DNA from 4 places in the Paenibacillus sp. FSL R10-2778 genome. Region 1 is predicted to be linked to each of the others. Evidence: riboswitches for the same ligand, from Rfam matches in the RefSeq annotation. Region 1 holds a riboswitch; each other region holds the start of a gene.
The links. A riboswitch is a leader RNA that binds a small molecule or an ion and turns the genes downstream of it on or off. The one in region 1 is predicted to bind cyclic di-AMP.
Positions count from the first base shown of each region.

Region 2: linked by a shared signal. The riboswitch ahead of NST40_RS16380 (APC family permease) and the one ahead of NST40_RS02685 (hypothetical protein) in region 1 are both predicted to bind cyclic di-AMP.
Region 3: linked by a shared signal. The riboswitch ahead of NST40_RS00545 (C40 family peptidase) and the one ahead of NST40_RS02685 (hypothetical protein) in region 1 are both predicted to bind cyclic di-AMP.
Region 4: linked by a shared signal. The riboswitch ahead of NST40_RS00190 (3D domain-containing protein) and the one ahead of NST40_RS02685 (hypothetical protein) in region 1 are both predicted to bind cyclic di-AMP.

Region 1 is NZ_CP151956.1:599,843-605,493, reverse strand. Features, by position in the region: gene kdpA (potassium-transporting ATPase subunit KdpA) at 1-59, opposite strand, end outside; gene NST40_RS02690 (hypothetical protein) at 276-692, opposite strand; cyclic di-AMP (ydaO/yuaA leader) riboswitch at 944-1,133, opposite strand; cyclic di-AMP (ydaO/yuaA leader) riboswitch at 1,553-1,717, shown strand; gene NST40_RS02685 (hypothetical protein) at 1,786-2,340, shown strand; gene NST40_RS02680 (hypothetical protein) at 2,355-2,876, shown strand; gene NST40_RS02675 (hypothetical protein) at 2,917-3,369, shown strand; gene NST40_RS02670 (hypothetical protein) at 3,829-4,020, opposite strand; gene NST40_RS02665 (ABC transporter permease) at 4,052-5,332, opposite strand; gene NST40_RS02660 (ATP-binding cassette domain-containing protein) at 5,325-5,651, opposite strand, start outside.
Region 2 is NZ_CP151956.1:3,706,920-3,712,570, reverse strand. Features, by position in the region: gene NST40_RS16390 (DsbA family protein) at 35-787, shown strand; gene NST40_RS16385 (disulfide oxidoreductase) at 784-1,248, shown strand; cyclic di-AMP (ydaO/yuaA leader) riboswitch at 1,443-1,602, shown strand; gene NST40_RS16380 (APC family permease) at 1,727-3,544, shown strand; gene NST40_RS16375 (iron-hydroxamate ABC transporter substrate-binding protein) at 3,748-4,755, shown strand; gene NST40_RS16370 (iron ABC transporter permease) at 4,976-5,651, shown strand, end outside.
Region 3 is NZ_CP151956.1:112,854-118,504, reverse strand. Features, by position in the region: gene NST40_RS00560 (YwhD family protein) at 73-579, opposite strand; gene NST40_RS00555 (M1 family metallopeptidase) at 683-2,689, shown strand; gene NST40_RS00550 (hypothetical protein) at 2,701-3,531, shown strand; cyclic di-AMP (ydaO/yuaA leader) riboswitch at 3,750-3,888, shown strand; gene NST40_RS00545 (C40 family peptidase) at 3,946-4,374, shown strand; cyclic di-AMP (ydaO/yuaA leader) riboswitch at 4,737-4,879, shown strand; gene NST40_RS00540 (C40 family peptidase) at 4,885-5,376, shown strand; gene NST40_RS00535 (GNAT family N-acetyltransferase) at 5,566-5,651, shown strand, end outside.
Region 4 is NZ_CP151956.1:39,295-44,945, forward strand. Features, by position in the region: gene NST40_RS00175 (AbrB/MazE/SpoVT family DNA-binding domain-containing protein) at 1-152, opposite strand, end outside; gene NST40_RS00180 (HD domain-containing protein) at 448-1,731, shown strand; gene NST40_RS00185 (TatD family hydrolase) at 1,783-2,553, shown strand; cyclic di-AMP (ydaO/yuaA leader) riboswitch at 2,752-2,981, shown strand; gene NST40_RS00190 (3D domain-containing protein) at 3,267-4,433, shown strand; gene rnmV (ribonuclease M5) at 4,610-5,161, shown strand; gene rsmA (16S rRNA (adenine(1518)-N(6)/adenine(1519)-N(6))-dimethyltransferase RsmA) at 5,158-5,651, shown strand, end outside.

The DNA of each region.
Region 1 (5,651 bases):
ATCGGCTTGACCAGCAAGATGAGAATTACAATTACGACGACTATTTGCAAAATGCCCATGAATGCCCCTCCTTAAAATTTCTCAGGATGAATCAACGCGTAAACCAGATATAAAAACAACAGTAGGGTAACAGCGATTACTAGAATCACAGCTTATCCCTCCCCGTATCCTCAACTACACCTGCGCACCAGCGCATAAAGCCATAAAATAACCCGTAAATTACAGCTAACGAAGCCACCATATACAGATCCATCATATCTTCCGCACTCCTTCCATTATCCTTGATGAGGTGATCTATCGATTAGAAAATCAGCATCACCACTATGGGAATAGATTACATAGCTCGCACCAAGTCTTTTATAGACCAATCTAGGATTTATTGAACTTGTAATCACAAAAATCGGCTGTGTCGTCCAGGTACGGCACATCTGAATATAGCGGCAGCAAAGCGGAAAGCTGCTCTCAAACAGATATACCCTGCCTACCGGGAACGATGGGCGAAACCAAGTGCTCTGATGGCGGGTATCCACTAGAATAACCTGCTCAATCCCGAGCTCCTCAAGTAAAGCTTTCTCAGCCACATTGTTGGTTAATCCCGCCATCTTAATACCCCTGAACTTCAGAAGTTTAATGAAATGTTCTCCCGCCTTTGTAGGCGCACATACAAGCACATATTCATTCTGATCCGTCATCTTTTTTTCTCCTCCTGCTCATTTACAACAAGGAGGCAACGAAAATCTCCGAAAGGATGTTGACCTATCGTCATTTTCGGGCACAACCTAAAGCTCGGTTGTGTCACGTCATTAGACGCTGCCTTACAAATACCGCTAATGATGAATTTAGCGACCTCTTAGGGGAGGCCTCCATAAATGCTTTGCTTCTAAGAGCACAGCAAAAAGCCACAAAGGATCTCCTCTGTGGCTCGCTAGCGGTCACATTGCACTCATCCTCTCTCCATACGCTTACGAGGTTAGCTGTCGGATTCGGGCGGTGAGAGTCGCCCTACCTGTATAGATGCGAGCTCACTCACACCCTCTACAGGATTCACCCCATAATCTGCTTCCGACTCTCACATCGGCTGCCGATTGTTGGTTCCCCCGCTTTCCTTACCGGAAATTAAGCGGATCAAATATTCGATTGTCGTTGAAACAGGAGTAATCATACTCTTATGCACGAAGACTTGTAAAACCTGAATGATGCCAAAATAATGCAAATTAAAAACTATTTTCCCATTAGATAGCGCTTACTTGATATCTAATCTCTCTATATCTCTTGTTTACTCGAGTTTGGAGCGTTTAATCGCTATCTATAACCCATGTGATTTTATTCACCTTTTTAGAGCGAAAATACTGCAAATTCCCATTATAGGTAGAAACGCAAGAAGCTGAGGCTGAGCGAGAAAGAGGCGCGATAACACGCCATAAATACCTATTTACCTCGTTTTTCAGTCGTAGTCGGCAGGATATGGTTAAAATTGCTCTAAAAGAACATTTTCCGTTTTTTACAGAAAATCTTGAAAAGAGTATGATTCGGGTTGAATCTAATTCATGAAAAACAATCAACGCTGAGTTCCTGCATTCGCAGGGAACGGGGGAACCATCAGGCCACCTGGCCTACTTGGGGTGAATCCAAAGGAGACTGCATAAGTCTCAATAGGTAGGGCGACTCTCACCGTCCGAATCCGACAGCTAACCTCGTAAGCGTAAAGAGAGAGACCCTTGATCCGCCACGCTTTGGCCCAGGTATATCTGCCTGTAATCCAAAACCGCAGCAGAGGTCCTCCTCTTGCTGCGGTTTTTGCGTTACCTGAGCTTATTAGGTGATAGCACGCTGGATGGGGTGAATGTTTTGAAGCACTATTATTTAGGGATACATCAAGGGCTGCTTGAGCCGATAAGTCTAAATTACGTTTGTTTCGGGGCCTTGTGGTTCGAAGAACATAATCACAGGTACATTGTAGGCTATGCATTTGGCCAGAACCAGATCCAAGCCCTTCGCCAGTTCAGCACACCTTCTTCTTGTAAAGACTGTTTAGACTCTAAGATTGTATATGAGATATATAAAAAAATTCGAGAACAACAGCAGCAGCAGGATTGGTCATCGCACCAAAAGCTCCCGTGGTTTACAGCCTTCAAGGAGCCTTGGAAAGATGTAAGCGCCGGTTGGTATGTCTTGAGATCCCGCAGCACCTTTCCCTTACATCTATCTGTTATACGAAAAGAGAAGTTCCGACTATGGCTAGAGCATACCGCAGTCTGTGAGAATAAAATGGAAATGCTCGCTTGTGTAGAAAGGGCTAGTGTCACTCATCATGTAGACTTAAAGCTTTTGGAAATCTAAGGAGGAACCCTACTATGGACCAGCGCAGACTATCCCGCATTGAAGTATTTGTATTGGATGAACCCGAGCCTATTCACTATGGAATGGAAGGGGCTGAAGGCTGCCGTTATGGTATTCTGAAGCTCACCTGTAAGGGAGGCTGCAGTTGGGGGGCTTGTCTGATCTCTGCCAACACCAAAAATTTCGATCTCATTAAATGGAGTTCTTTTTTACGGGCCATCTGTCATTGCCGTCTTGAAGAAGCGCTGGATAAGGTCCGCCGCGAAGGTTCAGATTGGGAGCAGGTTAAGCTTGAGCTAGTTCAGGGTGCTTTGCAGGATTTAAAGGCCAAGCTCCAGGGTAAATCCTTGGCAGGGCATATTCAGCAAGGGCGTCTGTACAGTGTTGCAGCAGGGGGGAGCAATTCCAGAAGTGAACGGCTCTACTACAAGCCTTCAAAAGCTTTATCCACTGCCTCCCAGCAGAAACACAGTTGCCCGGAACCAGACACCGCCGATCTTATCAATAAATCCATCTCTTACTTTTCTATATTATAGATTCAAGCAAATCTCTCAATCTGAAAGGATCGTGTTCACCATGCCTGACCCCTTACCTCCCGAGTCCACCTACAGTACTAAATTTGCAGAGTGTGTTCAAAAGTATACTAATGAAGTCTACGTACTTAGTTCCATGTTGTTAGAACAATCTAATGAGGCAGACAAGATTACTATCCGCACCTTCACAGAGCTTCATAAAATATATCGTCAGGATGATTTTGATCCTCAGTTATTCTCTATCCACGCTTACCGCACTTGTATTCACCAGTGTGCTGATTCTTTTGCCCGGCGCTCCCTTCTATCGGCTAAGGCATTACCTTGGGAGGAACAGCTTGTGAAGGTCATGTGGTACGGCCTAAAGCTGCCTCTTTCTCAAATAAGCATTATTCTGCAAAAAAGTGTTCCCGCACTGAAAACACAGCTTAGAGCTCTACGGGAGCAGATGACCACCCAAACGGATATACTAACGAGCGCAAATCTTTCTATAATTTAGTCACTGACAAGAATTCAGACAATCTTTAAGCGCATGAAGCATCTAACGGACTCAGGAGCCTTTAATTGAAGCTTTTCCACAAATATAGCCGGCGTTCGGACTCCAGTAGAAATCCCGAGCAGTGAACGTCTCGGATCGTCTTAAAGCAAGCCCTAATCATCTTCCACCAAGGCTTACGGACCAAGATGACGTTATTTGCACGTTTATCGCCTTTTGAGCATAGTATCGGACTCCAGTGCAACTATTTGGTTAAAAGAGCTACTGATTCACCCTTTTTCATGCCAATAGCGACTATAGTGTCCGATATCTTGCCAAATCTCGATGATTGCTGCATTTAAGTGCTGCTGGGTCCGTTAGCTATATCAGCTCGTATACAAAGAGATTGCCAACTCAAAAACGGGGATATCCCAGCAACCATAAACGGCTGTTAGGATACCCCCGAAAACTCAGTGCTTACTATTACGCTTTACTCTTACGCGCCTTACCGTACATCCACAATCCCGCCAACATCCCCACTATAGCAACACCAGTCAATAGACCTTGAACAAAATCCATAAAAGTGGAGCCATCCGGAAGCATTCTACTAACCGTAGCCAGCGATACCGAACTCATTAAAAGCATAATGGTATATTGTTCGCTTGTAGACATCATTAGCACTCCTTAAAAGTTATATGAGGTCATCTTAGATCTTGTAAGCTTTCATTGCTTTTCTAATTTCTTTAATACTTGGGCGTTTGCCGTACATCAGTACGCCGGTACGATAGATCTTGGCTGCCAGCCATCCGAAGATGAAGGTAGTCACAAGCAGGATCAGCAGCGATACAATGACTTGCCAGATCGCCACCTCGCCGACACCAATTCGGAGCAGCATCGTCAATGGTGAGGTGAAGGGCACATAACTCGCTATCTTAACCACTAGAGTATCTGCATTGGAGATACTGAACAGTGGAACATAGAACGCTACGAAGCCTAACATCATGATTGGCATTACCGCCTGACCGAGATCCTCCGTACGGCTGACAATCGAACCTACAGCCGCATACATCAAGGCATAGAGGAAGTAACCTAATACGTACAAGACAAATCCATAGAGCAGCAAGTTAATATTGAGCTGGCCTAAATCGAGATCAAAATCAGCCAATACAGTCGCATTATGCGGGAGCGTCAAATTGACGACGATCGCTGCGACAAAGATCCCAATTTGCAATATTCCTACTAGGAAAACACCGATAACTTTACCGAACATTTGCGCTAAAGGTGAGGCACTTGTAATCAGAATCTCCATAATCCGCGAGCTTTTCTCAGAAGTTATCTCTGCGGCAATCATGTTGCCTGTCATCATAATGGACATAAAGAACAACATAAGCATGGCATATACGATAATGTAGTTAATGGCTGGAGTGTCCTCCTGAGAGCTTTCACTGCCACCGCCTGCGTTAAGCTGTTGTGTAGTAATCTGCACAGGCGTTGACATTGCAGCAATCTGTTCAGAGGTCAGCTTGTCGCCAACGATGAATTGTGTGTTTGCTTGCTGAAGTGCATTTTGGAGATAAACTTGCACATCTCCGTTTAGTTCCCCATCATTACTATGATAAGTAACGGGTGGAAGCCCTTCACCAGTAGGTTCCGCAAAAGTAACATAACCTTCTACGGTCTCTTCATCTAATGCTTTCTTTAACTCGGCATCCTCCGCAGAAGCATATTGTACTATCTTAGCCTGTGGCATGCCCTCTGGCGCAGTATAAGCCTTCAACAATTCTGCAACCTGATTTCCCTCTTCAGCAATCACAGCAATTTGAGTAACTTCACTTTTGGCCGAATCACCCTTAAACTGATCGATGATATAGGGAAGATTCATCCCTATGCTGAGCAATAATACTAGAATCAAAGTAGTAATCATAAATGATTTCGTTCTAACTTTATTTTTAAAGGTAAAGCCGATAATTGTCCCCATCTTATTCATTAGATTCACCCACCGCTCTGATAAAGATTTGGTTTAACGTAGGTTCCTTGATTTCAAAATGCTCCACTTCACCCTGTGCTATCGCCTGCTGTAAAATACGCTGTGCTGCACCGATCTCACTGATCGATAACAGATACCCACGCTCCAGCTGTTTAACTGCTGTAACACCTGCGATGGACTCCAAACCTTTTACCTCATTAGCTGTACGCAGCAATACTTCTTCCCGCGGGTAGCCATTCTTGATCGTGCGGATATCCCCTTGAACGACCGTATTGGATCGATCGAGAATCGTAATGTTACGGCATAGCTCTTCCACATG
Region 2 (5,651 bases), 3.1 Mb from region 1:
ACATTAGTCCCTAGAGGACAGAAAGGAATTCTCCTTGAGTAAACCTAAAAAAAGTCCAAATGTTCCCCAGTTGAGCAAACAAGAGAAACGACGGGTAGAACAGGAGCAACAGAAGCAGAAAACGAGAATTTTAGTTATTAGTTCAATAGCTGTAGTAGTTATCATTTTTGTTGGATTGTTTATGTTAGCTTCGAAAGATGCAGCAAAGAATGTCTCTACAGGAGAACCGGTAGAATTCAATTACAGTGAGCTACCTAGGATTGGTAATGAGGATGCACCTGTTAAGCTTGTTGAATTTGGTGATTTCAAATGTCCAGCTTGTTCCCAATTTGCTGGCTCCATGAAACCGAAAATTGTTCAAGATTTTGTCAACGAGGGAAAAGCAGCTCTTTACTTTGTAAATATGGCTTTCGTTGGTCCTGACTCTGAGACAGCTTCACTAGCTGCATTGTCTGTATACCATCAGAATAAGGATGAATTCTGGAAGTTCTATGATGCTGTGTATGCGCAGCAAGGGGATGAGAGTGTGGAATGGGCCACTGAGGATTTCTTGGTAAGCCTTGCTGAAAAAGATAAATTAGCGATCGATTACGATCTGTTGCGTAAAGACATCCAAGAGAAAACTTATGCAGATGAGCTGAAGAAAGACATTCAGTTGGCAACTGACGCAGGCGTGACAACTACGCCTTCGCTCTACATTAATGGAGTGAAAACGGCTGAACCTTTCGATATTGAAGCGATTACATCTGAAATTAACACCGCCGCAAAAGCAGTGGAGGCAAAGTGACAAAATTCCTATCTTTTTGCAAGCGTAACTGCCTCTATCTGGCCTGGTTCGTCTCTTTGGTTGCTGTAGCTGGTAGCTTGTATTTAAGTGAAGTCTTGAAGTATGAACCTTGTAAGCTTTGCTGGTTTCAGCGGATTTTTATGTATCCGCAGTTATTTTTGTTGGGAATTGCCACTTTCCGTGGAGATAAGCGCATCATTCCTTATGTGCTTCCATTAAGTTTGATTGGTGGCAGTATCTCAATCTATCATTATGCGGAACAGAAGATTCCAGCGTTAAGTAAAGTTCTACCTTGTACAGTTGGTGTTCCTTGTAATAAAGATTACTTGAACTACTTCGGATTTATAACGATTCCTTTGTTAGCTTTAATAGCGTTTGCTCTAATAAGTCTCCTTCTTTGGTATGGACGTAGGGAAGAAGAAGTGATTGAAGTAGATGCTGAGGAGAGCTTAGGATTTTAGTTTTTACTTTGGAAGTTACAAAAAAGCTGAAAAGGTATTAAAATCACGGGCTAGAGGGATAATTGAAGATAATGAAAGAGAGCATCCAATAAGACGCTATATTTGAGCTTATTGGATGTTTTTTCATTCTTTTTTCATTTTTTTCAACGCTTTACTGTAGGCACTTTGTAGACTAATATTAGACCTTGTGAGAAGTTGAATATGCGCTGAATTTTCTTAGGAAAAACGGGGGAACCAAACTTGGCATTCATGCCAATGGGGTGAATCGGAACCGGGTCGAACAGATCTCTACCGTAGGGCTATAACCACAGCCCGAATCCGCCAGCTAACCTCGTAAGCAAGGTGGGAAAATGACCATGCATAAGCATGCGGATCATTTCCGTATGCTTATTTTTGTGTCTGCATTTATGAAATCCACCGATGAAAACAGCGCACGGAAATTCCGTTTCAGCTCCCAAAGAAAGGAACTGTATCCACCATGGTAAGCAAGGTAAAACGACTATTGATCGGACGTCCGATGAAGTCGAATGAACTCGATCATGAAAAGTTATCCAAGGTTAAAGCACTGGCTGTTCTGTCTTCTGATGCGCTCTCGTCTGTAGCCTACGGAACGGAACAAATTCTGATTGTACTAGTGGCTGCCGGGTTTACTGCCATCTGGTATTCCCTGCCAATTGCATTAGCCGTATTGGGCCTGCTGGCCATCCTGATTTTATCCTATCGGCAGACGATTTTTGCTTATCCGCAAGGAGGCGGAGCTTATATCGTAGCCAAGAGTAATCTTGGTATTCCGACAGGGCTGCTCGCTGGGGGTTCATTATTGGTGGATTACATTCTTACCGTAGCGGTTAGTGCCTCGGCAGGGACGGATGCGATCACATCGGCTTTTCCAAGTCTTCATAATCATACTGTTCTCATCGCTGTATCTGTTATCGTTTTATTAACAATCATTAATCTTCGCGGAGTGACTGAATCGGCTTCATTTATCGCAATTCCAGTGTATTTGTTTGTGGTTTCGATTGTTGTTCTGATTATCTCCGGTATCGTTAAATATGCAATGGGTGGCGCGCATGCGAATGTTCCTGAAATAGGCAGCGCCGTATCTAATGTAAGTTTGTTTCTACTATTAAAAGCGTTTAGCTCTGGTTGTTCAGCCCTAACGGGGGTTGAGGCCGTATCTAATGCGATCCCAAACTTTAAAGCACCGGCTGAGAAGAATGCAGCCAAGACGCTAATGATCATGGGACTTATCCTTGGCTTTATGTTTACCGGAATCACTGTGCTGGCGTATTGGTATGGTATTGTGCCAGATGAAAAGGCTACGGTTGTCTCTCAGATCGCTGAATCGACCTTTGGCCGTGGCGGATTGTACTTTTTCATTCAAGGGATTACAGCAGTGATTTTGTTCTTGGCAGCTAATACAGCATATTCAGCGTTTCCGCTGCTCGCCTTTATGTTTGCAAAAGATAAATATCTGCCACATGCATTTATGGTCCGTGGTGACCGCCTGGGTTTCTCAAACGGCATTATTTTTCTAGGAGTTATGTCTATCATACTTGTGACTGCATTCCATGGGAATACGGAAGGTTTGATTCCACTATATGCGGTTGGCGTGTTCATTCCTTTTACCTTATCCCAACTGGGGATGATGGTGCATTGGATCAAAACAAGACCCGCTGGATGGGTGAAAAGATTTGTAGTAAATACCATCGGTATGCTGACTACATTGACGATTACGCTTATATTTATCATTACTAAATTCTCGAGCGTATGGATGGCATTCATTTTCTTACCTGCTGTAATGTTCGTGTTCCACCGTATTCATAAGCATTATTTGAACACTGCGGATCAACTGCGTATATGTCCGGCTACGGATAAACCTGTAATTAAAGGAAGTACTGTAGTTGTTCCTGTTGCAGGGGTTACACGTGCTGTATTACATTCCATCAGCTATGCGAAGTCTCTAACAGATAATGTTGTTGCTGTGTATGTAGGCTTTGATGAAGAAGACATTCATAAGATGGAGCAACGGTGGGAGGAATGGAATCCAGGTGTACGCCTGATTGTACTTCGTTCCAGATATCGTAGTATCATTCGTCCGTTAGTGAAGTTTATCGATACGGTAGAGTGGAAGACCGCTGCGACGGATCACATCACGATTCTGATTCCACAGTTTATTACCAAACATTGGTGGCAAGCCGTGCTTCATAATCAGACCAGCTTTTTAATCCGCTCGTATCTAATGAATCAAAAAGACGTTGTAGTAGCGACTGTCCCGTATCATTTAAATAAATAAGTAGAAGATTAAAGATGAGGTTATATCCGGAACGTTCGGAATATAACCTCTTTTGTATTTTATATGAAGGAAATTGTTGCAAATCCACAGAATTTGAAATTTATATGTTGACACAGAGAATGAGAATCAATATCATTTAAAAGTGAAGCAGAGGTAAAGGTCACCTTTGAATATCAAAGCAGTTACATATAGGAGGGTTTTTAATGTTTTGGCTTAACAGAAAAAGATCAGGAAGCATGAAAGTGACGATGAGCGGACTAATAGTGATGACGCTAATACTTTCCGCTTGTGGTAATAATAATGCTGAAAGCTCATCAAATGCAGGAACAGCGCCTACAACAGCGCCTACAGCAGAATCTACAGAGGCACCTGCTGCACCTAAGACGTTAACAGATGCAATGGGTCATAAAGTAACGATTCCGGCTAATCCACAACGCGTTCTGGGTTCATATTTAGAAGACTCTTTGGTAACTCTGGGTGTAACTCCAGTAGCTCAATGGTCAGTTACAAATGGCGTTCAGGATTATCTGGCCACTGAATTGAAGGATGTTCCTACAATTAGTTACGACCTTCCGTTAGAGGCTGTAACCAGCTTTGCTCCGGATCTTATTATCATCCCATCGGAGTCTTCTGTTCAGAACGGGATTTACGATCAGTTGAATAAGATTGCACCCACTTATGTAATTGGGGATGAACTAAATCAAGATTGGCGCAAATCGTTGCTCAAGATGGGTGAGATTTTGAACAAAACCCCTGAAGCAGAAAAAGCCATTAAAGATTATGATGTTAAAGCAGCGGCTGCGAAAGAACAGCTTGCAGGAGCTATTGGACAAGAGTCCGCGGCTATTTTATGGTTGGTGCAAAAAAACTTCTATATTGTAGACGAAACCCGCAGCAGTGGAGCTGTATTATATACAGACCTTGGCGTAACGCTGCCTAACTTAGTAACAGAGATCCCAGTAGGAACAAGAGCAACTTGGAATCCGATCTCACTAGAGAAGCTTTCTGAGCTGACCGCAGATCATATTTTCCTTGTAAATAGTGATAAGACTGAGGGTTCGGAGATCCTAGATAGTGCAATCTGGAAGGGCATCCCAGCTGTAAAAGCTGGAAATGTGCATGAAATGAGCTCAACAAGCAGTTGGCTTTACAGTGGGGCGAACGCTGGCAGCAAAATCATTGACGATGTGCTAAAAAGTCTTGTGAAATAAAAGTCGTAATTCACCATGAATGAGACTGATCATTTCGGTGGGGAAGGGCGTGCAGATCAAGTATCTCGGGATACAAAGATCTGCACCATTTTTTTATAAACCAATCCCATAGTACGGAAAAATCGTTCCTGCAATTGTACAACATAAATATTTTTGCGATAATGAGAATGATTGTTGTTATCATATAAACCATTGTAACTATTGAATAAGGAGACGACTCATGGTTTCACCCTCAGATTTCGCAAATCGTATTAAAAATGAACCCAAAAAAGCTCTACATACCCGACCGGCAGCTGCCATTGGTATTCTTATTTTTGGACTTGCTGCCATTGCCTTCGGATTGGCACTTTCGGTCTCAGTGGGTGCGGCAGATATCAAGTTAGCTACGGTATGGGAAGCTATATTTCATTTCAATCCAGATTTACAAAAACATCAGGTGATTAGAGAACTGCGATTTCCACGTGCTATTGCTGGCGCCTTAGTCGGTGCTTGCTTCGCAGTAGCAGGGGCTATCATGCAGGGGATGACAAGAAACCCGCTTGCGGATTCAGGGCTGTTAGGCTTGAATGCAGGAGCAGGGGTAGCGCTGGCCATAGTATTTGCTTTTGCACCCTCACTCTCATTCACTTCACTAATGTTGTATTGCTTTATCGGTGCCGCTGTGGCCTCTTTTATCGTATTCGGAATCGGTTCGCTTTCTTTTAATGGCCTGACCCCCTTGCGATTGACATTAGCAGGTTCGGCAGTTAGTGCTTTATTGGTTGCTATTAGTCAGGGAGTAGCTATTCTTTTCAACTTATCTCAGGACATAGCCTTCTGGTTAGCTGGTGGGATGGGTGGAGCTAGCTGGACTCAGATCAAGATTATATTCCCTTGGGTGGCCGTAGCCTTAATTG
Region 3 (5,651 bases), 490 kb from region 1:
AAGCTTCGACGCTCCTATTTCCGGAGGTCGAAGCTTTTTTTATATCGGATAACCCTTCTGGAGGCTCCTATACTATTCAGTCAGTGCAGCTTTAAGCTCATCTGAGGATGCATTCCACCATGCTTCATTATGAGAGATCAGAAGGGATTTGAGCGCCGACTTCTCAATGGCTCCAAGCCCTGCCACATCGATCTTGCGTTTAAGAGCTGCATCCAGCTTATTGACATGCTCGGCAAGAATTTTCCATCCGCGGCGCGCTTCTGTATCAATCCACATTTCACAGGCTGTGATTCCACCATAAAATTGAGCTTCCAATGTACGGTCTACCGCTACCCATACCACCCAAACCTGTCTTCCATTCGGTACATCTTCACGATTCATGGAAAATTTAATTCCTTTTTCCACCTTGCTCTTGGCATGCATGGCACCGATATCAATAACCGCCACATCACCATCAATAATGACAGGTGAAACGTTGTTGAGATCTATAGAGCCTGCTCCAAAGCCTTTATGTTTACTTTTAGCGTTCACAATATTTAAGGCAATCTGTTTCTTGCCCTCCGGTTGTATGTTGTCCACGAGTGCACACCCTTCCTCTTACGAATAATTTAATTTTAGCTAATAATGCGGCGATTGCAAACATATACATCCCGTAGATGCTTGTCACGGGAGGAATCACACTATGAAGTCACTGTCATTAAAGTACATCATCTTTGCGACCCTGGCCATCCTCGCGCTGCTGGGAGGAGGAATATGGGCCTTTTCAGGAGATAGCTCAACAGCTTCTGTTACTAGCTTTGCTTCAAAAGAGGCCAAGTCCTCCAGCGGCACAGCGCCTGCAGCCGTACCACAGCAGGTATTGCCTGAGAGCGCACCCGTCCCGGCAGAGGAGGCTTTAAGCCAGCGGGTAGTCGAGTATCACATTGATGTCCAGCTTGTTCCTGACACAGAAACCTTAAAAGCTTCTGAGACAGTAACCTGGACACACCCCGGAGTAAAGCCAGTAAGTGATTTATATTTTCACATGTATCCAAATGCATTTGCCTCATCAGATACCACCTTTATGAAGGAATCCGGGGGGACGCTCAGAGGCGACAGCATGCCTGAGAACGGCTTCGGAAATATGACGCTGACCGATCTGCGCACGACAGAAGGAACTTCGCTAATGCAAAGAGTGCAATATGTCCAACCTGATGACGGCAATATCAACGATAAGACACTCCTAAAGGTACATCTTCCTCAGCCTGTTAATGGTGGGGAAAGTGTAACACTTAAGCTTCAGTATGAAGTCCAGCTGCCCAAAATCTTTGCTCGCATGGGTGCTTCAGGTAACTTCGTTATGGCTGGGCAATGGTTTCCTAAGCTTAGTGTATACGAGCCTAAGGGCACGCGCGGAGTTAAAGAAGAAGGCTGGGACCTGCATCAGTATCACGGAACTTCTGAGTTTTACAGTGATTTTGGCATCTTTAATGTAACGATTTCCGTTCCTTCCAACTATACGGTGGCAGCGACCGGATTTCCTGTAAAAAATGCCAAGCTCAAACAAGATCAGAAAATATATCAGTTCTACGCCGATGATGTCCACGATTTCGCTTGGGCTGCATCCCCTGATTTTACAGTAGCAGAGGAAGCTTTCTCTACGCCGGAGGTGCCTGGAGTGCGAATTAAGGTGTATCTCGACCCTCTGCACAAAGACTTACAAGAGCGTTACCTTCAAGCTGCCAAGGCTGCCCTGACCTACTTCAGCAAATGGTATGGCCCTTATCCCTACTCTACGCTGTCTATTATCGTCCCACCTAAGGAGGGAAACGGCGCGGGAGGAATGGAATATCCTACCCTTATTACAGCCTTTGGGGCCGCGGATTCTTCTCCAGATACCTCACTTGAAAGAACCGTCATTCATGAGATCGGCCATCAATACTTCTACGGTATGGTAGCCAGCAATGAATTCGAGGAGGCTTGGCTGGATGAAAGCTTTACTTCCTATGCCGAAGACAGACTTATGGAACAAGAATACGGTATCAAGTCTAATTTGCCTTTACAGGCCAGCCTGGTAACTATACCTGAGCCGTTAAATCTGGAAACGTGGAAATATGCAGGGGCGGATTCCTATAGCCGAAATGTTTATATCCGCGGCAAGCTTGTACTTAAAGATATCGAACGCCAGGTAGGTACCAAAGCAATGAACAACATCATGTCCTCCTACGCTCGTAAGTTCCGTTTCCAGCATCCCGCTACGGCAGATTTTCAGAAAGTGGTTGAGAAGGTAACCAAAAAATCATGGCAGGCATATTTCGATGATTACATTTATGGCGATGGGGCGCCTGACTTCTCAGTAGATACGATTACTTTTAAAAAAAATAACAGCGGCGATGCTCAAAGCTACGAATCATTAGTGAAGATTTCAAATAAAGGGAGCCATTACGTTGATGTTCCCGTGAAATTCACATTCGCCGACAGCTCTTCGGTGCAGCGGGTCTGGAACGGTGAAGGAGCAGAGACTACGTTTCAATTGTTAAGCGATAAGCCTCTTCTCTCTGCTGAGATTGACCCTGAGCATTCCATCTTATTGGAGAGCAAACATTTAAACAACTTTAGGCTGGCGGAAATAGAGCACAAGACGCTCTCTCGCTGGACGTTAAGTGTAACTAAACTACTTGAAACCGTGCTCGGAACTCTTGTCTGGTGAGGTGAATGATTGTGAGAACATCGATAACCCGCGGCTGGCAAAGCATGAAGGAGCAATTTTATATTTTAATTCTGCTCTTCATCTACCGACTGCTCTGGGGCTACTTTATGTATGGTTTCATCCGATCTGCTATTATTCCAATTCTACTGCGCTATCCAGATAAAGACGCCGGCGGCAGCGGTATGGGCAGACTGTTGTATTATATCGAGGGACAGTTCAGCTTGAATACTGACCCTGCGATACGCACTTGGTTATGGATGCTTCTAGGACTTGTTGTCTTGCGACTTCTGCTTTCTCCTTTCATAAGGGCAGGATTGCTGCATGAGCTCCACCAGGAGCGAAGGGGCGAGCGCGGACTGTTCTTTTTCCCCGGCATGAAGATCTATGGACTACCTGTCTTAGTCTTTAGCCTAATCGAATGGGTTCTGACCCTGCTGCCGCTTTACTGGCTTGCTCCAAAAATGTACGGGCTGTTCTTATCCTCTTTGTTTAACTACACTTTGTTACTTCATTTAGTACCATACGTATTGGCATGGCTTATATATATTTTTATCGTGCGCCTGTTTCTTCTATATATGCAGTTTGGTTACACCGGCGGTACAGGAATGTTCTCCTCACTGTTCATCTGCTTGCGGTCACTGATTCCTGCTATAGGTGTTTCCATTGTACTTGGTGCGGGAGGCTTGCTCTTACTGCTAGTGTGCGGACTGACGGGTCTGTTCTGTCCCGGCCTGCCGGCACTTATAATACGGCAAATCTCACCACTACCTTCTACGCTCTTAAAAATGTGGGGAATCTCTGCACAATATCATCTATGGTGTAGCAAAGCATTTCCACAATAAATTAACCTTATTTGACATAATAAAAAGGTCCCAATTCCTGTATTCAGGAGCTGGGACTTTTTCTCATTACGGATAACTGAAGAGTATTTGCAAAATCATAAAAGCTCTGTTACAATAAGTCCTGTGCTATTAGTAACAATTTTGTAATCAATTGAAACGATTCCTACATAACTAAATGTATTTATCGTAAGTGTAACTGTCGAAACGTCATTCTCTTGGTGCTTAACACGCCTAATTCCTTTGCACCGGGAAGTGGGGGAACCATATTTTGGGTGAATTGATCTCGCTTTACAGGGATCATAGGGAATCTTCTACCGAACCCTTAAGCTAACCTCGCAGGCCTTGGAAGGAGTACATCTTTTGAAAAGACATAATTTAAGAAAAAAATGCGTCGCTGCGGCGCTAGGACTTGTAATGGCATTATCTATTGGTGGAGGAAGCGCCTTTGCCGACTCTAAGATGGACACTGTAATCTCAAAGACTATTGGAGTTGCCTATAAAACCGGAGGTACAAGCACTGCCGGATTTGATTGCTCTGGATTTACAAAATATGTATTCAAGAATGTAGGTCTTACTTTACCTCGTACATCAAAAGCTCAATATAGCGTTGGAACTGCTGTATCCAAAAGCAATCTGCGTTCTGGTGATCTAGTGTTCTTTAACACACTTGGCAATGGAGTATCCCATGTCGGCATTTATGTTGGAAACGGAAAATTCGCACAATCGTCCTCTTCGCGTGGAGTAACCATCACTTCACTCAGTCAGGCCTACTGGGCCAATCGTTATGTTGGCGCTAAAAGAGTAATGAGTACTTCAGCTTATCAAGCTGTAGCCTTCGATTGAAACCTTCCTCACAACTATAACCTCATAATTACAACTATATGAACCTGAATCTGATTATGCCCGTAATCAAATTCGGGTTTTTCTTTTTTCCATAATATATTTTTACACTATTAGAGCCCAATTGAAACACGTTTATTTGATAAAAATTGCAATTATATTAAAAATTAGGTCATTATTAACGCTTACATATGCCTTTCTACCGTAAAAATGCCAATTTTTCTGCATTAATATGTTAAAAACGATTGCCAAGCGGCTTTCTGTTTGTTACAATTAGCGCAGTGAGATTTTAGTAACATTTTTGTAATCATTAAGTTGTTATTTACAAAGGTTTTGTCATGTATTGATTACAAGCTAATCCTAATCAACAGTATGAGCCGAGTTTCCTAACTATTAGGAAAACGGGGGAACCAACTTTGGGTGAATTGACCTCCATTATATAGAGGGGTCATAGGGGACCTTCAACCGAACCCTTAAGCTAACCTCGTAGGCATTTGGAAGGGGTATACACTTTTGAAGAAGAAGTTAGCAGCAGCAGTACTAAGCTTTTCCATCATCCTCACCATCGGAGCAGGAAGCGCTTTCGCAGATTCCAAAATGGATAAAGTGATTGACAAGGCCATCGGTACTAAATACGTATCCGGCGGTATATCCACTAACGGATTTGATTGCTCCGGATTTACAATGTATGTGTTTGATAAGATTGGCATTAACCTTCCACACCAATCAGGTTCCCAATATCAAATGGGCACAGCAATCTCCCGTGATGATATAAGAGCCGGAGATCTTGTATTCTTCAATACAAGTGGCAAAGGTGTCTCCCATGTCGGCATTTATGTCGGTGAAGGTAAGTTCGCACACGCTTCTACCTCACGCGGTGTTACCATTAGCTCTCTGAGTGATAGCTACTACGTGAAACGCTACGTTGGTGCCAAGCGCATTATGAGCACAGATGCTTACAAATCGGTTGCTGCTGAATCGGAAGACAATGATGATGTGCAATAAATAACGTACATAGGCTCTTTTCCAAGGTAATTCTTGGAGGAGAGCTTGTTTTTTTGTCTTATTACTTATTTACCCCTCTCATAATTTGTAAAACATTCCCCTCATATAAATTTTCTGAGTCGAACCTCCCCCATTTTGTATATAATTAGTAATATAGCAATGTCCTCGTGAAAGGAGATCGTTGACCTTATGATAAATCCCTCGGTAACTTTTCATGTAGTTCCTATGGAGGCAATTCACGGAGAAGCTATTTGTAAGTGGAGCTATACGCCTCC
Region 4 (5,651 bases), 560 kb from region 1:
GGCTCATACTTTTTAAGCATAATCCGTTCGCCATCAACGTAAATTTCCAGTGCGTCCTTTTCGCCAATGCCAAGTGTACGGCGTAATTCAATAGGAATAACAACCCGTCCAAGTTCGTCTACTTTTCTTACAATTCCTGTTGATTTCATCATAACAATCGTTACTCCTCTCAATGTTCCAAAAACGTCATTATTCGACATTGTTCACTGTTTTATGATACTTATAATACCAACGATTCCCAAATCAGTCAACCTTTTTTCATAGGCCGAATAAGAAAATTTCCATAAGAACTTTGAATGTCCCTATAAAAATTAAGAATTACCCTGAAAGCATTTTGTCGATTTACCAAGACCAAAAATGATACTTTTCGACAAAGTACGACATAATTACTTATTATATACTGATATTAGTTAAAATCATATTAAATTATTAGAAGGAGTTGATCTCATGAAGCAGCCGCTCACGGAAGAAAAAGTTTTCAAGGATCCCGTTCATAATTATATTCACGTACAGGATACGATTATTTGGCGACTAATTAATACAAAAGAATTTCAGCGTTTACGCCGGATTCGCCAGTTAGGTACCTCATATCTCACTTTTCATGGTGCAGAGCATAGTCGTTTTTCTCATTCTTTAGGAGTATATGAAATTACACGCCGAATCATTTCGCAATTTGAGCGCAGCGGGTATAAGGATTGGATTCCTGAAGAAAGTTTGCTTACTTTGTGTGCGGCTTTGCTGCATGATTTAGGGCATGGTCCATTTTCACATTCTATAGAAGAAGCTTTTGAAATGAACCATGAGGATTGGACCTGCCGAATTATTTTGGAGGACACGGAGATCACCGAAATATTGCGTGATGTGGAGGAAGATTTTCCTCGTAAAGTAGCCTCAGTTATCTCTAAGACATATGAGCATGAAATTGTTGTCAATTTGGTTTCCAGTCCGCTGGATGCTGATCGTATGGATTATTTGCTGCGTGATGCGTACTATACAGGTGTAAACTATGGAACCATCGATATTGATCGGATTTTGAGAATGCTTCGTCCTTATAATGGGCGGATTGTAGTAAAAGAATCAGGTATGCATGCCATTGAAGATTATTTAATGTCGCGTTATCAAATGTACTGGCAGGTATATTTTCATCCGGTGACGCGCAGCTCTGAAATTATTTTGCGTCAAATCTTCCGTAGAGCTAAAGAATTGTTCCAAGAGGAGTACAAATTTCGCTTTATGATCGCTCCGCTGGAAGATCTCTTTCGAGGAGAAGTAACAGTGAAGCAATATTTAATGCTTGATGAGGCACTGGTACAGACTGCCTTTATGCAATGGACCCTTGAAGAAGATGAGTTATTAAGCGACTTGTGTACCCGTTTTATTCATCGTAAACTGTATAAATATGTAGAGATCGAGAATTTGGATACAGATATGATTACGGAAATCCGCAGCAGTTTTGCGGGAGCGGGACTTAACCCAGAATATGACTTAGAGATTGATTATCCGACAGATTTGCCTTATGATGTGTTCCGTCCAGGAGCAGCCTTCGACAATAATCAAATTTTACTGCTTGACCGCAATGAGCAATTGCGGGAAATTTCAGAGGTATCGGATATTGTACGCTCAATAAGCGGGATTCATCGTGGCAGATATCACCTATATTTCCCACAGGATAAGCTGAAAAAAGCCCTTACACGGTTGCCCTCTTCTGTAGCAGAGATTTTTGCAAAATAATACAAATATTTATGGAACTATTGATAAAAACAACAAGGAGTGAGCTTTAAAATGTATCTGTTCGACACACATACACATTTAGATGCGCCTCAATTCGACGAGGATCGCGAGGAAGTTATAGCTCGTGCAGTAGAGGCCGGAGTTAGCAAGATGATCAATATTGGATTTAATCGGGAAACGATCCCTTCAACGATGAAGCTGGCTGAATCTTATGATTATATTTATGCAGCGGTGGGCTGGCATCCACAGGATGCGATTGATATGAAAGAGGGGGACCTCGATTGGATCGCCTCTCTTTGCAGCCATGAGAAAGTGGTGGCCATCGGAGAGATTGGGTTGGATTATTATTGGGATACCTCTCCCAAGGATGTGCAGCAGGAGGTCTTCCGCAAACAAATTGGACTAGCCCGTGAACTAAAAATGCCAATCTGTATACATGACCGTGATGCCCATGAAGATGTCGTACGGATTTTACGGGAGGAAAAAGCAAATGAAATTGGTGGCGTAATGCATTCTTTCTCAGGCAGCTGGGAAACCGCAAAAATGTGTCTAGATCTAGGATTTCATTTGTCATTTGGAGGACCGATCACGTTCAAAAATGCCAGAGTGCCTAAAGAGGTGCTTGCACAGACGCCATTGGACAGATTATTGATCGAAACAGACGCTCCATATTTGACTCCACACCCCTTCCGAGGCAAGCGAAATGAGAGTGCTCATGTGAAGTTAGTAGCAGAGGCTGCGGCTGAAATTAAAGGGTTAACATGGGAAGAATTGGCTAAAATTACGTATGCGAACGCACTGGAACGATTTGGGATTGTCTGAAAACAGGAGTAAAACGGGTGAAAAATAGAGAATGGCCGATATATTAAACTTTTTTAATATAAAAACGGCTGATTATTACAATATTTTAACCATATATTTGCGTAAACGTGGTTGAATCGTCCTTTACAACATGCATCAAAACAGGATATCATCTTTTCAGTGATGTGAGCTGTTGTTATTGTGACAGCCATTGATTCATGGATCGTCTCGCTGAGTCTCCGTATGGAGAACGGGGGAACCAATATTGAACTGCCGCATGCCTGTATCTTGAATACGACTAGGAATTGCCGCAGAACAATATTTGATTTCTTCACGTGGTCTTTGGGGTGAATTTAAGGGCAACCGCCGTGAGCGGGTGACCTGAAATAGGGCGTCTCTCTTTCGTCCGAACCCGACAGCTAACCCCGTAAGCGCAAGTAAGAGAGGCAACCTCGTGCACAAACATTCCCGCGTATTCTGACATCGGAGAAGCCACGAAAGAGTCCTCAAGAGAACTCTTTTTAGGCTTCTTTATTTTTGAATAAACTGAATGTTGCCCGCATACTGTTATATAACAGGTGTGGGAGTAGCTGTGCCGAGCAGGCGATCCATGAGCAGGAGACGCTAAGTTAATACGTGCGTATCCTGTGACAATCTCAAATAGTTTCGTCAAAGAAATTCAGTCCTCATGATATACAAATTGACGACGAGGCTATGTAAGGAGGATGGAGAGAATGGGCTTATTCCAACCAGAGGTATCCCATGATTCGCAGTCATCCAGCAGGTCTTTCGCATTACGGTGGGAGCAAGTAAATACTCGCGTACTTTTACTTGCAGGTGTGATTTCAATCGCAATCGCGCTGTTAATTCTGCTGTACGTACACGGTCAAAGTAATAAACAATTAGTTTTAGTAATAGACGGGCAAACACAGACACTTGAAACGCGAGAAGCACTTCTTGGTGATGTGTTGGAGAAAGAGCAAATTTCGCTGCAGCCGCATGATGAATTATCTTTAGGTCTGAGTGATGAAATAAAAGACGGTGACCGTGTCGTTATCAATCGTGCGCAGAAATTTAGCCTTACTGCGGACGGAGCAACAAAAACGTTATATACGACCGAAGACACTATCGGTCAAGCGATTGACAAACTGGGTATCAACCTAGAAGGCTATGATAAGATTTTTCCTTCGTTAGACACCACCATCTCTGCTGACATGGAGATTAAGATCGTTCGTATCAACAAGCAAACGGTACAGCGAACAACTAACTTACCTTTCCGTGTTATTAAGACAGCAGATCCCTCCCTTACTGTGGGAACAGTTAGAGTGGCACAGGCAGGCAAACCAGGCGTCATGGTTCAGCATATTGAAAAGATCTATCAAGACGGAGAACTGGCCTCTATGCGCATGATCGGCAAGGAAGTACAAACGGTAACAAAAGATAAGATCATTGCCGTTGGTACTAAAGCACTTCCTAAGCCTACTGTAGTTGCTAAAGCTACAACAACTTCCAAATCAAGCACTACCTCCAAAACGACTAAAGTTAGCGCTAAGACTAAGAACGTCACAAGCAAGGCTGGCGTAGACTTTGAGTACAAGAAGATGATTAAGAACGTCTCCATGACAGCTTATTCGTCAGAAGAGCCAGGGATAGGTACTAAAACTGCCTCCGGAACACGCGTAACGGAAGGTCGTACAATTGCAGTAGATCCGAATGTAATTCCTATTGGCTGGTGGGTTTATATCGATGGGCTTGGATTCCGCCGTGCAGAGGATACTGGCGGTGCCATTAAAGGCAATAAAGTGGATGTCTATTATGATTCCCTGAGCCATGCTCGTAATTTCGGCCGTAAATCACGTACCGTTTATGTGATTGGACCTGTGAAACCTGAGCTTAACTAGAACTGAAGCTTTTGCAAAAAATCCTTTGATAAGCTATAGTGATGATAACCGTTAAGGAACGCTGGATGATCATTTCGTTGATCGCAGAGCAACCGCTCATCACTTATACATTCTTTAACCAAAAGAAGAGGAGCGAATCCTCTTCTTTTTGCTTTTTTTGGAAGGAGTCAAGAAATATGATTAAGGAATTAATCGTCGTTGAAGGCAAAAGCGATACCGTAGCCATTAAGCGTGCTGTAGAAGCGGATACCATTGAGACAGGCGGCTCTGCTGTAAACCGGACTGTAATTGCTAAGATCGCGCTTGCTATGGAACGTAGAGGGGTTATTATTCTTACGGACCCGGACCATGCTGGGGAGCGAATTCGTAAAATCGTTTCAGCGAAGGTGCCGGGCTGCAAGCATGCTTTTATTCCAGAGAAGGACGCAACTCGAAAAGGGGATATCGGTGTAGAGAATGCATCGCCAGAGGCGATTCGTCATGCGCTGCGTAATGTACATACCTCTTTTGAAGGAGCACCTGCTTTGATTGGTATTGATGATCTTATGGCCGCTGGAATGCTTGTACACCCTCGGGCTGCTGAAAGACGTATGGCGCTTGGTAATTTGCTTGGAATCGGATATTGTAACGGCAAACAGCTGTACAAGCGGCTGGCGATGTTTGGGATTACGCGGGAGGAATTTGCCGGGGCTCTCGCCCAAATTGATCAGGGAGGCATTACTTCATGAGTGGTAGAGAGGAAATTTCGACTCCAAAACGGACCAAAGAGATTATTCAACGTTATGGATTCAAGTTCAAGAAAAGCCTGGGACAAAATTTTTTGATTGATCAAAATATTTTGGACAAGATTGTAGACGCTGCTGGACTAGATAGCGATTCTGGGGCGCTGGAGATCGGGCCGGGAATTGGAGCGCTGACGGAGCGTCTGGCACTAACAGCGGGTGCTGTAACTGCCGTAGAGATTGACCGTAGACTGATTCCAATATTAAAAGACGTACTTTCCCCCTATCCCCATGTTAAGGTTCGTAACGATGATGTCCTCAATGTGAACTTGCAGGAAATGTTCAAGGAAGATTTCACCACTGTGAACAAGGTCAGTGTGGTTGCTAACCTGCCTTATTATGTGACTACTCCGATTCTGATGAAGCTGCTCGAAGAGAAGCTTCCCCTTGATAACATCGTTGTAATGATTCAGAAGGAGGTTGCGGAGCGTATGGC